Regions from separate parts of the Bacillus sp. NPDC077027 genome, predicted to be linked through region 1. Evidence: a T-box and tRNA genes for the amino acid it is inferred to sense, from the RefSeq annotation. Region 1 holds a T-box; the other holds one or more tRNA genes.
The links. A T-box is a leader RNA that pairs with one kind of tRNA and senses whether it is charged. The one in region 1 lies ahead of tyrS (tyrosine--tRNA ligase), so its partner is inferred to be a tRNA-Tyr.
Positions count from the first base shown of each region.

Region 2: it has a tRNA-Tyr gene. The T-box ahead of tyrS (tyrosine--tRNA ligase) is inferred to sense a tRNA for this amino acid. The anticodon was not compared.

Region 1 is NZ_JBNNIO010000001.1:98,386-106,843, reverse strand. Features, by position in the region: gene ACQKEZ_RS00660 (GAF domain-containing protein) at 1-262, shown strand, start outside; gene rpsD (30S ribosomal protein S4) at 531-1,133, shown strand; gene ACQKEZ_RS00650 (cysteine hydrolase family protein) at 1,368-1,937, opposite strand; gene ACQKEZ_RS00645 (esterase/lipase family protein) at 2,285-2,926, opposite strand; gene ACQKEZ_RS00640 (antibiotic biosynthesis monooxygenase family protein) at 3,149-3,505, shown strand; gene tyrS (tyrosine--tRNA ligase) at 3,726-4,994, opposite strand; T-box leader at 5,046-5,282, opposite strand; gene acsA (acetate--CoA ligase) at 5,340-7,064, opposite strand; gene ACQKEZ_RS00625 (GNAT family N-acetyltransferase) at 7,219-7,851, shown strand; gene ACQKEZ_RS00620 (CBS and ACT domain-containing protein) at 7,881-8,458, shown strand, end outside.
Region 2 is NZ_JBNNIO010000005.1:18,157-26,614, reverse strand. Features, by position in the region: gene glmM (phosphoglucosamine mutase) at 1-1,310, opposite strand, end outside; gene ACQKEZ_RS16025 (CdaR family protein) at 1,335-2,756, opposite strand; gene cdaA (diadenylate cyclase CdaA) at 2,749-3,570, opposite strand; gene rsiW (anti-sigma-W factor RsiW) at 3,794-4,420, opposite strand; gene sigW (RNA polymerase sigma factor SigW) at 4,434-4,997, opposite strand; gene rocF (arginase) at 5,205-6,116, opposite strand; tRNA gene ACQKEZ_RS16000 (tRNA-Gln) at 6,251-6,322, opposite strand; tRNA gene ACQKEZ_RS15995 (tRNA-Tyr) at 6,327-6,411, opposite strand; tRNA gene ACQKEZ_RS15990 (tRNA-Thr) at 6,440-6,512, opposite strand; tRNA gene ACQKEZ_RS15985 (tRNA-Val) at 6,516-6,591, opposite strand; tRNA gene ACQKEZ_RS15980 (tRNA-Glu) at 6,608-6,682, opposite strand; gene murQ (N-acetylmuramic acid 6-phosphate etherase) at 6,943-7,854, shown strand; gene ACQKEZ_RS15970 (MurR/RpiR family transcriptional regulator) at 7,868-8,458, shown strand, end outside.

The sequences.
Region 1 (8,458 bases):
TCGCATCCCGTTTGGAAAAGGGGTTTGCGGAACAGCATTTTCTCGTGGTGAAGTTCAGCGTGTGGCAGATGTTCATGCATTCCCTGGGCATATCGCTTGTGATGCCGCTTCTCAATCGGAAATTGTCATTCCGCTTAAAGTGAACGGTCAAGTGATTGGTGTGCTTGACATTGATAGTCCAGTAAAGAACCGTTTTGATGAAGTAGATGAAACCTATTTAGTTGCTTTTACAGAAGCACTAGAACGAGCACTGACTGTGTAGAGCCGAATTGATTCGGCTCTCTTTTCATGCATTCGCTAAATAGGTTGACTTCCTACTTCCATCATCATATAATAGAGTTTGTGTGAAATATTGCAGCCTTTTTGTTCGGCTTTTTTTGATTCATTTTGTTCCTTCTGAAAATGAGAAGGTGTATCTTGTAACTCCCTGCTGCTGGAGCGAGGATGCATGAAAACATAATGACGAAAAAAGAGAAAGAACAGACGGTTTTTATTTTTCACAAATAAAAACAATAAGGAGGAGTCACATTATGGCTCGCTATACAGGTCCAAGTTGGAAAATTTCTCGCCGTTTAGGCATTTCTTTAAGCGGAACAGGTAAGGAACTTGAAAAACGCCCTTACGCTCCAGGTCCACATGGTCCAGGACAACGCAAAAAACTTTCTGAATATGGTTTACAATTACAGGAGAAACAAAAACTTCGTCACATGTACGGTGTAAACGAACGTCAATTCCGTACACTATTTAACAAAGTTGCAAAAGTTCCTGGTAAACAAGGTGAAAACTTCATGATTTTCCTTGAAACTCGCCTTGATAACGTAGTATATCGTCTTGGTCTTGCTCGTACTCGTCGCCAAGCACGTCAGTTAGTAAACCATGGTCATGTCCTTGTTGATGGAAGCCGTGTAGACATCCCATCTTTCTCTGTGAAACCAGGTCAAACGATTTCTCTTCGTGAAAAATCTCAAAACCTTACAGTTGTGAAAGAAGCAGTTGAAATGACTAACTTCATTCCTGAATACCTTTCTTTTGATGCTGAAAAGCTAGAAGGTACTTTCACTCGTCTTCCAGAGCGTTCTGAGCTAGCGCCAGAAATTAGCGAACAACTAATCGTTGAGTTCTACTCTCGTTAAGGAAAGAACAAACAAAATCCCCTGAAACCTTGATTCATCAATGGTTTCAGGGGATTTTTGTAACGATCATTGTTATATGCGGATAAACAGAAGCATTATCATGAATCTGTCCCTCAAAAGGAACTCCGACTAATAACACCTCCATCGTTTTATTCTATGCTAAAGTCTAAAACGTTCTGCCCTGACAATACGGGGATCAGTCTCCAATGCTCATAGCAAAAAAGTGCCTGTCTTTTATTTATCCATCCATTCATTGATAAATTGATCGCTTGTCATGACTGTAGCGAATTCATTATGCAACGTAGCAAGTGACACACGATGAATCGTCTCCGGATCATAATATGTATCATTTTGATCAGTCATTCCAAAGGCAGCTGTCGCATCTGAAATCAAATATGTTTCAAATCCTAAATTTCCACTCATTCTTGTTGTCGTTGACACGCAGTGAGGAGTCGTCAATCCTGTGATCACAACAGTCGTTATATGATACAATCGCAAAACTTCCTCTAAATCTGTTCCTATAAAACTGCTATTTACTTTTTTGGTGATCACCATTTCTCCATCAATTGGTTGAACGATTTCTTTTATTTGATATCCATCATTTTTCGGATGAAATAATGAATGAGGCTTATCCGATGTGTGTTGGATGTGTATAACGATCCATCCTTTATTTCTCCATAATTTTAGGATTTTACTGATGTTTTTCTCTGCATCTGGATTATTCCGCTCTCCCCATTTCTGATCATCGAAAGCCTTTTGTACATCAACAATGATAAGAGCTTTTTTATTCTTCTTCACAAACATCCACCTCCAATAATTGATTACAACTAACTCTAGTGTAAGTGCAGATGGTGCGTTTGTACAATGTTTATAAATGAAAAAAGACCCAATGAGTCCTTTAAAATGAAATAACAAAAAAATATTTTCTACCACCAAAGACTCCAACTTTATTCTCAATTTATACTTCGAAAAACGTAAGTGTGTAAGAGGTTTCCTAAACCTTATCATTCAGATCACTAATGGCACATGAATTTTTTAATATCGGGATATTACACCTTCTATCAATACATTTAGCGGTAATGAATACTCTTCATTTCATAGAAAAGTAGAGATCACATAAAAAAAGACAGCCTATTGGCTGTCTTTTTAATTTAATTCGTATTTTGTCCCCCGCCATTCAGCCCTTCTTTAATCAGTCCGTTGACTTGGCTACTACTTAGTAGACCGATATGACCAACACCATGAATTTGCACATTTTTTGCACCAATTAAGCGAGATAGACTATTGACTACAATTAAATCAGCTGAACTGTAGATAGACGTATACAAGATTTTCTGGTTAGGATCTGTGCCTGGAAGTGCTCTTAAAGATACTAATCCATTCGCACCACCAAGTGTCACGACATTTGCAATTTTGTCTCCACCACCTAGGTTTTTAATATAGTAAAGTGTATTGGCCCCACCCATGCTATGCGCTACGATGTCCACTTTTTTCGCTCCTGTTTTTGTCAGCACATCTTGGACAAATCTTGATAAACGAGGACCATTGTTGTAGTTATTCCCTGTTTTATCCAGAAAATCTATCGCAAATAAACTATTTCGATTCCAGCCCTGTGAACTTAAATAGGTTTTAATAGATGCAAAGTTATAGGATGCGCCACCAATTCCATGCACCATCACAACCGGATTATGTTCTGCTGCGTTTGCCTGCTTTGGCTGAAGTATAAGAGCAGAACCAAATAAGAAGACTAACACTGTCAAGAACTGCAAGCTTTTTCTTGTAAAACTCTTCATTTTATCTCCCCCATGTTCATTTTTTCTGTTTCGATTTTATTCTATTAAAGAAAAACGTGATAGAAAAGTGAACAAGGGACTGTTTGTGAGATTATTTTACAGCACTATAAATAATCAAAAAGCACCTTTGACTTTTTTAAATCAAAACAAAAAGACTATGAGACCTTCTCATAAATTCTTCTTTTATATATAATGTCGATAAACAAAAGGAGGTTCTATTAGATGCTATTTACTCAAACACCTGCACCACCCTACTATGCGGTGATTTTTACATCAAAACGAACAAATTGTGAGCCGAAAGAATACGCTGCTGCTGCTCAACAAATGGAAAATTTAGCGAAAGACCTAGACGGGTTTCTTGGAATAGAAAGTGTACGAGATGAGCATGGTGTTGGCATCACTGTATCTTACTGGCACTCATTAGCAGCAATCAAAGAATGGAAAGAACATACAGCACATCAGCGTGTTCAAAAAAAAGGTAAAACAGATTGGTATAAATCCTATACAACCCGAATTTGTAAGGTGGAACGTTTCTACACAAGCAAAGATTCACTCCTTGAAAAAGAAGAAAACGGATGAGAGAAAAGGGCCCTGTAAAATAGTGAGCCTCTTTTATCAAATCAGCCAAAATCAGTTTTCTCACGACTAGTGATGGATGCTTACTCTGATGAATGTATATCGAGTGATATGGACAAAAACTTACAGTAGTGTTCATCTCGATTCCTACTTCTAAAAAAAAAGAAAAGCACCCCCGACCATTTGGGGTGCACTTCAGTGATGCTTGCTGTTTCAATATGAGTTATTTATACGTCATAAGGAAGTATTTCTTCTTCCCTCTTCTTAACACTGTGAACTGTCCTTCAATGCGATCATCACTTGAAAGTACATAATCTTTGTCTGTTTGACGTTCTCCATTGATGTAAACAGCACCATTTGTGATATCTTCACGCGCCTGACGTTTAGATGGAGATAGCTTTGCTTCCACAAGAGCATCAACAAGTGTGAGTTCCTCTGAAACATCTTTTTCAATAGAAGGTACATCTTTGAAGCCTACTTTAACTTCTTCAGCCGTTAATGATTTGATGTCACCTTTAAATAATGCATTTGAGATGTTCACAGCCTGCTCTAGTGATTCACGTCCATGAACAAGCGTTGTGACTTCTTCTGCTAAACGGCGCTGTGCCTCACGTTTTTCAGGAGCCGTCTGAACTTTTTCCTCATAAGCTGCGATCTCTTCTTTTGATAAGAATGTGAAGCACTTCAAGTATTTCACAACATCACGATCGTCTGTGTTAATCCAGAACTGGTAGAATTCATATGGTGATGTTTTTTCTTTATCTAGCCAGATCGCACCACCTTCTGTTTTTCCGAATTTTGTACCATCTGCTTTTGTCACAAGCGGCATTGTTAAACCAAATGCTTTGGCGCCTTCTGCTTCTGATTTGCGGATGAGTTCTAGACCTGATGTGATGTTCCCCCACTGGTCACTACCACCAATTTGTAGCTTGCAGTTTTCATTTCTGTAAAGGTTTAAGAAGTCTAGAGATTGCAAAATAACGTAACTGAATTCAGTGAATGAAATACCTGTCTCAATACGTGAGCTCACGGTATCCTTTGCAAGCATGAAGTTCACACCGAAATTTTTTCCGATATCACGCAAGAATGTAATCACATCCATTTTGTTGATCCAGTCATAGTTGTTGACGATTACTGCTGGGTTTTTTTCTGCTTCAAAATCAAGAAATTGCGAAAGCTGACCTTTGATTTTTTCTGACCATTCTTGCACAATTTCCGCTGGATTCAAGGAGCGCTCTGCCTTTTTGAAGCTTGGATCACCGATCAGTCCAGTTGCTCCACCGACAAGTGCAATTGGGTGATGACCCGCTTGTTGGAATCTGCGCAATGTTAAAATTGGCAAAAGATGTCCAATGTGTAAGCTATCAGCGGTAGGATCAAATCCTGAGTATAATTTAATGTTTTCTTCTGCTAATAATTTCTTTAAACCTTCTTCATCCGTTTGTTGCTGAATTAGACCTCTGTACGATAATTCTTCAATTAATTGACTCATGATCAAAATCTCCTTTTCCATTTAAACATAAAAAAACGTCCCTTCGATAAACGAAGGGACGATATAAATCGCGGTACCACCCTGCTTAAAAGACAAAGAAAATGTCTTTTCACTCTCATCTGATAACGGATATATCCGTTCTTTCACTACTCGCGGAAGTATACATTCCCCTTTCGTAAAAGCGGTTCGTGAGGGTAATTCAAACATCTTTTTGTACTGACTCACACCAACCGCCAGCTCTCTTAGACAGGGAAAGATCGTTCTACTTATCTCAGTCGCAACCTTTGCATATTGAACTAACACATTTTTATCACACTTTCTTTTAGAAGTCAACTTAGGAAAGATTTAATCCTCCATTGTGGAAAGATCGCCAGCTGGGAGATTAAGTTCCCATGCCTTCAAGACACGTCGCATAATTTTACCACTTCTTGTTTTTGGCAATTTGTCTTTAAATTCAATTTCTCGAGGTGCAGCGTGTGCAGCAAGGCCTTTTTTAACAAACGTTCTGATCTCTTCTTTCAGCTCATCTGTCGGCTCATAGCCGCTTTGAAGTGCAATAAAGGCTTTAATGATTTCACCACGGACAGGGTCTGGTTTTCCAATGACACCCGCTTCCGTAATTGCTGGATGCTCAAGCAACTTGCTCTCCACCTCAAATGGACCAACACGCTCACCTGAGGTCATAATGACATCGTCTACACGTCCCTGGAACCAGAAATATCCGTCTTCATCCATGTATGCCGAATCTCCTGAAACATACCAATCTCCCGGCATAAAATAAGATTCATATTTTTCAGGATTGTTCCAGATTGCGTGCATCATGGCAGGCCACCCTTTTTTAATCGCGAGATTCCCCATTCGATAAGGTGGAAGTTCATTGCCTGCGTTATCGACAATCGCTGCTTGAACACCTGGAATCGGTTTGCCCATTGATCCTGGTTTAATGTCCATACTTGGGTAGTTACAGATAAGCTGTGCACCGGTTTCTGTCATCCACCATGTATCATGAATGCGTTTTGCAAAAACTGCGTCTCCCCAGCGGACCACCTCTGGATTTAAAGGCTCACCCACACTCAGTACGTGTCTTAATGAGCTAAGGTCATACTTTTTAATCAAATCATCACCAGCGCCCATGAGCATACGGAAGGCTGTTGGCGCACTGTACCATACGCTAACACCAAGCGATTCAATTGTTTCATACCAAGTGTCTGGATTAAACCGTCCACCTAAAATCACATTGGTCGCTCCGTTTAGCCACGGGGAAAAAATGCCGTACACTGTGCCAGTGACCCAGCCTGGATCAGCTGTACACCAGTAGACATCATCTTCCTTCAAGTCTAACACCCATTTACCAGTTTGTGCCTGCTGAACCATCGCTTCATGAACATGCAATACGCCCTTTGGTGTACCTGTAGAGCCAGATGTGTAATGAAGCAAGTACCCATCCTTTAAATCCATCCATTCAATTTCAAGCTCTTTTGCCGCCTTCTGCTCAGCTTTTAGATAATCAATCGTTCTCACACCATCAATGGGTTCAGTTTGCTCACCAACAATGATGACTGACTCTAGTTTTGGCAGCTCAGCAAATGGAACACGCTCTAAAAGTTCAGGTGTTGTGACAATGACTTTTGCTTCACTGTTTTCTAAACGATCCTTTACTGCCCCTTCCATAAACGCTTCAAATAATGGTCCAACGATTGCGCCTATTTTTACTGTGCCAAGCAAAATAAAATAGAGCTCAGGCGATCTTGGCATAAAAATAAATACCCTGTCACCCTTTTGAACATGCGCCTCTTCTCGTAAAACATTTCCTGCCTTGTTTGTTTTCACTTTCATATCTCTAAACGTATACTTTTCATCTCGCAGTGAATCCCTGTAGTGAAGTGCCACCTTGTTTTTTCGAAACGAGTCCGCGTGTCTGTCAATCGCTTCATATGCTGCGTTTACTTTTCCAGTATCATACCAGGAGAAATTTTTCCTTGCTTCCTCCCAATTAAACTCTTTGTATGCCTGATCATAATCATTTAAATGATAGTCCCCTTTTACTGATGATAGCGTTTCCATTTTCATCAAACAGTCCCCCTTTGCATACGTTTACAATGACTATTATAGTATAGATGACTTTTTTTCTCAATTTTTAAAAAACTCTAGTGAAACCGTTTTAATTTCTTCAAGTTTTAAGATAGAATAGAAACGACTCACTAGAATTTGAGGCGGTGGATACGTGGAGCATCCTAAAACTTATTATTCAAAAACAATTGAGCGAGAGACGGGCGATATTTTCATTGAGGGACCTGTACCCCCAGACGAACTAGCCACCTATACTTTTCATGAAGGACTTACTGCTTTTCGTTCACATGAAGAACAAAAGCAGGCACTTGTTGAAATTGCAGGCCTTCCTGAAGGACGTATCATCATTGCAAGACTTGGTCAGCTTGTTGTAGGCTATGTGACGTTCTTATATCCAGACCCGCTTGAGCGATGGTCAGAAGGAAACATGGAAAATTTAATTGAACTTGGCGCTATTGAAGTCGCTCCCCCATTTAGAGGGTGTTCACTTGGCAAGCATTTGCTCGATATCAGCATGATGGATCCGCAAATGGAGAAATATATCATCATCACAACTGAATATTACTGGCATTGGGATTTAAAGGGGACAAAGAAAAACGTATGGGATTACAGAAAAATGATGGAGAAGATGATGAACGCTGGTGGTCTCGTCTGGTTTGCGACAGATGAACCTGAAATCAGTTCGCATCCTGCCAACTGTTTAATGGCAAGAATCGGTCGTGAGGTCAGCACCGATTCAATTGAGCGCTTTGATCGCCTTCGCTTTCACCAGCGCTTCATGTATTAACGTTCTTTTGGCAAAGGGGATTGGTAAACTTGATTATTGAACAAATTATGCAGCGTGATGTCATCACCTTGCGAAAAACCGATACAATTGAGGCAGCAATTGAGAAAATGAGCTTACACCGTATTCGTCATATTCCAATTGTATCTGAACAAGGATCTGTTATCGGAATGGTCACAGACCGTGATATTAAAAGCACCAGTCCAAGTATTTTTGAAACAGAGAAACGGTATCAATTTATTCAAAAGCCAGTTGAAGAAATCATGGTCGGAGAGACAGTGACTGCTCACCCACTTGATTTTGTTGAAGAAATCTCAAGTGTCTTTTATGAGCACGGTATTGGCTGTCTACCAGTCGTGAAACGCGGAAAGCTTGTGGGGATGATTACAAAAACAGATTTACTTCGTACCTTTGTGAGATTAACCGGCGCAGATCAGCCTGGCTCTCAATTAGAGATTGAAGTGGAACAGATAACAGAGGACCTAGCAAACATTACTGCCATTCTAAAGGATCATCATATCCAAATCCTGAGTGTTCTTGTTTATCCACATGCTAACGAGACATCAAAAGTGCTAGTGTTCCGGCTTAGAACCATTCATGCCGATAGTGT
Region 2 (8,458 bases), on a different contig from region 1:
ATACGAGACACATACTCATCACAAAGTTCTTTCGTTTTCGCCTCTGCCATGACTCGCACAAGCGGCTCTGTGCCAGAAGGTCGAACCAGAATACGGCCATCACCGTTCATTTCCTTTTCAACCTCTGTAATTACAGCTTTTACTTTTTCATTTTCTTCTACTTTATATTTATCCGACACTTTAACATTTACAAGTAGTTGTGGAAATTTATCCATTTCCGCTGCAAGCTCTGATAAAGGTTTACCTGTCGCCTTTAATGTATTTACAAGCATAATCGCAGAAAGCATGCCATCGCCTGTTGTGTTGTAATCAAGGAAAATCAAGTGACCAGACTGTTCACCACCAACATTGTAGCCATCATTTTTCATTGCCTCTACCACGTAGCGGTCACCCACAGCTGTTTGTACACTTTTGATCCCTTGTTTCTCAAGCGCTTTATAGAAGCCTAGATTACTCATGACAGTCGATACAACTGTATCATCCTTTAAGCGACCTTCATCTTTCAAATAGCGTGCGCATATGTACATGATTTGGTCACCATCAACGATTTGTCCTTTTTCATCCACAGCAATCAAACGATCGCCGTCTCCATCAAAGGCAAGGCCGATGTCAGCTCCCTTTTCTTTCACAAAAGCAGCAAGTGTCTCTGGATGTGTCGAACCAACGCCGTCATTAATATTTAAGCCGTTTGGCGACGTGCCCATCGTGGATACATCTGCATCTAAATCAGCGAACAAATGCGTGGCAAGCGAGGAGGTTGCACCATGTGCACAGTCAAGGGCAACGTGAATGCCTGTGAAATCTTCATCCGCTGTTTGTTTCAGAAATTGTAAATATTTCTGCCCGCCTTCAAAGTAATCATTCACAGTTCCTAAGTCCGCGCCAACTGGGCGAGGTAATTCATCTACTGGCTGATCCATTAACTGTTCAATTTCATTCTCTTGCTCGTCAGACAGCTTGAAGCCATCACCGCCAAAAAATTTAATGCCATTATCTTGCACAGGATTATGTGAAGCAGAAATCATTACACCTGCTTCTGCATCCATTGCTTTTGTTAAGTAGGATACGCCTGGTGTTGAGATCACACCAAGACGCATCACTTCTGCACCAATGGAAAGCAAACCTGCTACCAGCGCTCCCTCTAGCATATGACCGGATACACGTGTATCTCGTCCAACTAGCACCTTTGGACGTTCTTTATCTTTTGTCAGGACATAGCCGCCAAATCGCCCAATTTTAAAAGCGAGTTCTGGCGTTAACTCACTATTTGCCACACCCCTTACACCATCAGTTCCAAAGTACTTGCCCATGTTTCAATCGCTCCTTTTTTCCATTCAAGAGGTAGCTGAATCCTCTTTTGTATCTTTTTTGATACTTTGCTTTTGACTTGATTCTTTTTTGGATTTATTCTTTGTCGACTTCTCTTCGCTCTTCTCCTCTTTATCATTAGAGTCAGAAGTAGCATCATTTTTGTCTTTTTGCTCATTTGTGGAAGCCGGCTGATCATTTGACGTGTCAGTAGATGTCAATTTGACCTTCGCCTTTGATTTCGATAATCTCCAAGTCGCATTTTGAGGACCATTTACTTGCACCTTGACTTCATGCGTTCCTTCGTTTAAGTCGGTCAAGTTGACATATAGTTCAAAGTCAGATGCCTTCAGGCTGTTAATTGTGTTACGTGAACCCACGACATTCAGCGTGAGCCTGCCAGAGGAAGGGCTCACAAATTCAGACTTTACATCCTTGCCAAGCCCAACGACGGAGATCGGTACATTATCAATCTTTTTCTCCTCGGCACTTGCCACCTTCACCTTGATTTTCACTTTTTCAGGTGAAACCTTCTTTACACCGTCTGGCAACGGGATGTCTGCATTTATTTCTGTATCGTCTTTTATTTTACTTAAATCTAGTTTGACTCCATCAATAAAGTCCAACGCATCCAATACCTTTTGTGAGCCATAGACCGTCACTTCACTCGGGCTTGTCTCAATGCTAGAAATGCTAATACCATCTGGTAAACTGCTTGTACGGTCGATTTTAAAAGGTACCTTTTTGCTTGGGCTTGTGATCGGCACCGTAATATCCACAACAGAAGGCGTCACTTCAACCGGCAGTTCATTGCCACTGCTGTCATATACAGTCAACTTCGCTTCTTTTTCGATTTGTTCGTCGACATCCTCTAAGTTAATAAATGCCTTAATCACAGAGATTTTATCGATGACATCTTTAGAGCCAGTTACAGTCACATTTTTCGGATTGACAATTGGCTGCTCCGGTGAATATCCATCTTTCATCTTATTCTGATTATAGAACTCTGTCTCTACAGGAAATTCCGCTGATGTCCGTTCCTGAATCGTGACCGTTGTCACAGACGGATTGATTGTCAATGTGAGACCTTTCGAAACATCTCTCGCTTTCAGCTTTACCTTATGCGTTCCTGTGCTTAAATTCTGCATATCTGCGTAAATTTCAAAATTTTTCGTTTGCCTAGCAGTCTTGACTGCACTAGTTGAGCCCTTAATTGTGACATTGACCGTCTGCGGTACACCTGTCACTACATATTTTTCATCATCATAATAAGCCTTTACGGGAATGTCCGTTAAAGTTGCTTCATCCGTCGTAGATGTCGGGAAAAAGGATTCACCGATTTTTTTCGGTGTGGGCGCTTGCGCTGAATTGACTGCTCCATACAGCAATAAAGCGAAGACCAATGCAAGAAACTTCACTGCCCAGCGATTATTTAAAATCTTATCCATTTTTCTTGCCCCTCCAATACCATTTGGTCGAGGAAGCATCCTTGGTGTTTTTACTGAATTCCGCAACCAGCATTTCTTCAAGCGCTTCTTCTGTCAACTCTCTATAAAGATCCCCGTTTTTCGCGACACTGATGGCACCTGTTTCCTCTGATACAATCACCGTCAAACTATCGGTCACTTCACTGATCCCGACTGCAGCTCTATGCCGAGTACCGAGCTCCTTTGAAATAAACGGACTTTCAGATAGCGGCAAATAACAGGCCGCAGCTGCAATTTCATCTCGCTTCATAATGACAGCACCATCATGAAGTGGCGTATTCGGAATAAAAATATTAATCAATAGTTCAGAGCTTACCTTTGCATTTAAAGGAATCCCTGTTTCTATGTAATCATTCATTCCAGTATCACGCTCAATCGTCAATAGCGCACCAATTCTACGCTTCGCCATATACTTTATTGCTTTTGTTATCGCCTCGATCGTTTTCTGCTGCTGCTCCTCAACAGGCGTTCCGCTCCTTGAAAAGAAGCGACCACGGCCAAGCTGTTCAAGCGCTCGCCTTAACTCTGGCTGAAAAATAATAATGATCGCAAGAAAACCCCACGTAATCGCTTGATCCATCAGCCATTGAAGCGTGTTCAGACCAAGATACGCACTTCCCATCCTGACGAGAACAATGACCACAATTCCTTTTAAAAGCTGAACCGCTTTTGTTCCGCGGATGACCATCATTAGTTTATATATCACATACCAAACAACGAGAATATCAACAGCATGACCGAGGTACTGCAAAATAGGAATATCCCCTAAAGCCATTTCCTCGTCCTCCAGAATTTTCAGTTATTCTTCGTATGGTGCATTTTCATAAAAAAAGAGACTATGTGTATCTACATAGCGTGGCTATTATACCACATTTTGTTTGAGCAAGGAAAACAGATACGCCATAACTACCTGTCCCTTCTTAATTATAATATGCGCCGCGTCCTTGATCACAAGAAAAAGAGCAGCTCTGAAAATGAACTGCTCTTTGACGGTTTGATTATTTTTGCTCCTCTGGGCCAATGACCCGCATGACATCTTGCGTAGCGGATTTCATTTTGTACCAAACCCAATCAAACACTTCATTAATTTCATTGATTTGACCAGTGACTTGTCCGGCAGAAGCTGTCAACTGTTCCCCATTGACGATCGTTACATCTCCTTCGACCTTACCTTCTACAATCAACTTCCCGTTTTTCACAGTGACATCACCTTTGACTGTTTCGCCCTTAGGCACAGTCACTGTATTGTTTTCCACAACGAGATTCGGCTGTTTTGATACACTGAAATTGTGATCGGTGTTCCAGCTTGTAAACAGGCTGCCTCCCATGAGAATCATGAAAAGGGCGGCTGCCACAATCAGCGGATGGGCCTTAATCCACCTTTGAATGGATACACGTTTCTTCTCCTTCGGCAAACCTGCCATAACCTTTGCAGTAAAGTCAGACGGAGCCTCTATATGTGATGTACTTTGCACAAGCGCAATGGATTTCTCAATCTGCTGAAAATGAGTATGGCACTCCTCACACGAATACAAATGGTCCTTTAATACTTTTTCGTCTTCGGGCAGAATATCCCGATCTAAATACTGATGCATAAGCTGGACGATTCTGTCCTGGCAGCTCATCAAATCACCTCACTCAAAGGTCTCTCAACTGTTTCCGGAGAGCCTCTCTACCCCTGTGTATCCTCGTTTTCACCGTACCAACAGGTATATTAAGAATTTCACTAATTTCCTTCAGTGAAAGCTCATCAATATACTTTAATACGATGACAGAGCGATATTTATCGGGTAATCTTAAAATTTTCTGCTGAATGGTGCTCGACAGCTCAAGAGACACCACTTCATCCTCAGGCAATACACCGTCGGCAGCAATTTGAGAATACATGTTCAATCCTTCTGTTCCTGCCACCTCTGCATCTAAATAATAATCCGGCTTTTTTTTACGGATACGGTCGATGGTCAGGTTGGTTGCAATTCGATACAGCCATGTGGAAAACTTACGGTTCACATCAAAGCTTTCAATATTCACAAAAGCACGAATAAACGCCTCTTGCGCAATATCTTCCGCCTCGTGTGCATTCCCAAGCATACGATAGCACAGCTGATAAATTTTGTCTTTATACAGGTCTACGATGTCTGCAAATGCGTTCTGATCGCCTTTTTTCACTTGCTTAATTCTCTTTTTTATCATTGTTTCCATAGTATATTCAACCTCTGCCTTCACCGGTCTTTATGTATACGAACCTCTTTTCAAAAGGTTTCATCATCCTATAAAAATAGTTTAACAAATTTTTGACACCGTGTTATGCTTATCAGCCGTTTAAAACCTTAACATATTCTTAAATTTCATGCCGCCCGTTTTAAAACAAAAAAGATCGGGGGTTATTCCCGATCTTTTTCATCCTATCTATAATAATTTTTCACCCATTAAAGAACCAATAAGTGCAACAGCAGCTTCTGCCGTTTTATTTCGTTCATCAAGAACTGGATTAACCTCAACAAATTCAGCAGAAGTCAAAATCCCTGACTCCTCTAAAAGCTCCATCGCCAAATGACTTTCACGATAGCTAATTCCTCCTGCAACCGGCGTTCCAACCCCCGGACATTCCGCTGGATCTAATCCGTCTAAATCAAGTGACAAATGCACACCGTCTGTTCGCTCCTTCAAATATGCAATGGCCTCTTCGATCACCTTCGTCATACCAATTCGGTCAATTTCATGCATCGTATATACCTTAATGCCTTTTTCCTTAATCAATGCCCTTTCACCTTCGTCTAACGAACGCGCACCAATTAAAATAAGGTTTTCCGGTTTAATTTTCGGTGAATAACCACCAATATCTGTTAAATCAAAATGACCTAGCCCAAGGCTTACAGCAAGCGGCATCCCATGAATATTGCCAGAAGGAGAGGTTTCCTCCGTATTCAAATCCCCATGTGCATCATACCAAATCACACCAAGATTCTCATAATGCTTTGACACTCCTGCCAACGTACCAATGGCAATGCTATGATCTCCACCTAAAACAAGTGGAAATGAACCTGATTGAACAATACCGTCTACCTGATCAGCCAATAACGCATTTGCACCAGCATTCTCCGTCAAGTTTTTCAGTTTCCCATCCGTTTTAAGCCCTTTCTCATCATCTCGTTGAGCGACTGGAATGTCTCCTAAATCCTCCACCTCAAAAGAAAGCGATTCCAATTTTTCTTTTACGCCTGCACAACGAATAGCACTCGGGCCCATGTCAACGCCCCTTCTCATTTGACCAAGGTCCATTGGAACACCAATCAGTGCAACCTTCTTTTTACCCACCATATGAATAACCCCTTTCCATCCATCCTCCTTATTTTATATTCCGAACGTCTCTTGACTCAACTGGACAATTTTTTGAATAGTTATACATTTCACCACAAACGAAAAAAGACACCTTTCTGAAAAAGGTGTCTTGACTGGGCTAGCTGGATTCGAACCAACGCATGACGGAGTCAAAGTCCGTTGCCTTACCGCTTGGCTATAGCCCAAAAATGGTGGAGGGGGGCGGATTCGAACCGCCGAACCCGGAGGGAGCGGATTTACAGTCCGCCGCGTTTAGCCACTTCGCTACCCCTCCACATATAAAATTGATAAAAGTAAAACAGTGCCGGCAAGAGGACTTGAACCCCCAACCTACTGATTACAAGTCAGTTGCTCTACCAGTTGAGCTACACCGGCATATGGTGGAGGATGACGGGCTCGAACCGCCGACCCTCTGCTTGTAAGGCAGATGCTCTCCCAGCTGAGCTAATCCTCCACATTCAAAAAAATCATGGTGACCCGTACGGGATTCGAACCCGTGTTACCGCCGTGAAAGGGCGGTGTCTTAACCGCTTGACCAACGGGCCAGTTTGTCAAGTTTATTGTCTCTCTGAAGCTGACAAAGGTTATTATATACATGATAAGTGCCCTTTGTAAAGGGAATTTTTATTTTTTTTATTTTCAAACTTTTTGAGCGCTTTTATCCCTACTTTTTTCTATATATATTTCCTCTATCTAAAATAATATTTCACAAAATAAAAAATATATTGAAATTTTATACCGCGACGAATATACTGAAAATTAAGAAAGAAAAAAAGTCCCATAAACGCCAGGAGGTAGGTTTAGGATGCAGCCATCCCAATTGCGATCTTTGACAACAGAATCAAGAAATCCAAATACAACGAACATTTCACAAGCAGATCCGCTCGATATGCTCAAAACCATTAACCAAGAAGATATGAAAGTCGCACAAGCCGTAAATGGCGTACTAGAGCAAGTCAAAATAGCGAGTGACTTTGCTTATGAATCCATCTCAACTGGAGGAAGACTCATTTACTTAGGAGCTGGAACGAGTGGCAGAATTGGCGTCATGGATGCGGTTGAATGTCCGCCTACGTATAGTGTTGCACCCGATGTGATTGTTGGCATTATGGCTGGCGGTGACTCCGCATTCTCACATGCAGCTGAAGATGTTGAAGACAGTGAAGAAGCAGGCAGACAAGACCTTGAACACATCAGCCTTTCGCCTAAGGATACGATTGTTGGCATCGCAGCAAGTGGCAGAACGCCCTATATTATCGGTGCACTTTCCTATGCCAAAACTGTCGGAGCCAAGACTGTTGCACTTAGTTGTAATGCCCAAGCAGAAATTAGTCAGCTCGCAGACTGCGCCATCGAAGTCATTGTTGGCCCTGAAGCCATTACAGGCTCTACAAGAATGAAAGCCGCAACAGCTCATAAAATGATTTTAAACATGCTTTCCACCTCTGTCATGATTAGACATGGGAAAGTGTATGAAAACCTCATGGTTGATGTGAAAGTAAGCAATCACAAATTAAAGGAACGTGCCATCACCATTATTCAAACTGTCACAAACGCCTCATACAACCAAGCAAAACAAGCACTTGAAGAGGCAGATTTAGAAGTCAAAACAGCCATTGTCATGCTTCAAACACAAACAGACAAAAAAACAGCAAAAACACTACTCGATCAAGCAGACGGACACATTAACAAAGCCATAGAAATACATCAATCATAAAGGAGGCGATCACATGTCAGCGGGTGGACTTACCCTTTTACACGCGATCAAACCACAGCTTCCACAATCTGAAAAAATCATCGCAGACTACATGCTAGCCCATCCCGACAAAGTCATCAAAAGCACTGTACATGAAATCAGTCAGGCAGCTGGGGCGAGTAGCTCAGCTGTCATTCGCCTCTGCAAATCCCTAGGCCTTGACGGATTTCATGATTTGAAAATGCGTATCGCTGGAGATTTAATGTATCCTGAAAAACAAGGATATCGTGACATTAAGCAAGATGAACCCATTCACTCTATTATTCAAAAAACAGCAGGCAACTCCATTCAAGCTATTAAAGACACCTCGTCTATTCTGAATGTAGAAGCATTAGAAGAAGCCATTCAACTGCTTCTTTCAGCCAAACAAATTCATTTTATCGGTGTCGGTGCATCAGGTATTGTCGCCTCAGATGCACAACAAAAATTTTTAAGAATTAATCAACCTGCAACTGCCTTTTCTGATATGCATATCGCCTCCACAGTAATTGCGAATGCAGGAAAAGATGACGTTGTCTTCGGTATCTCTTTTTCTGGAGAAACAGAAGATATCATCCAAGCACTA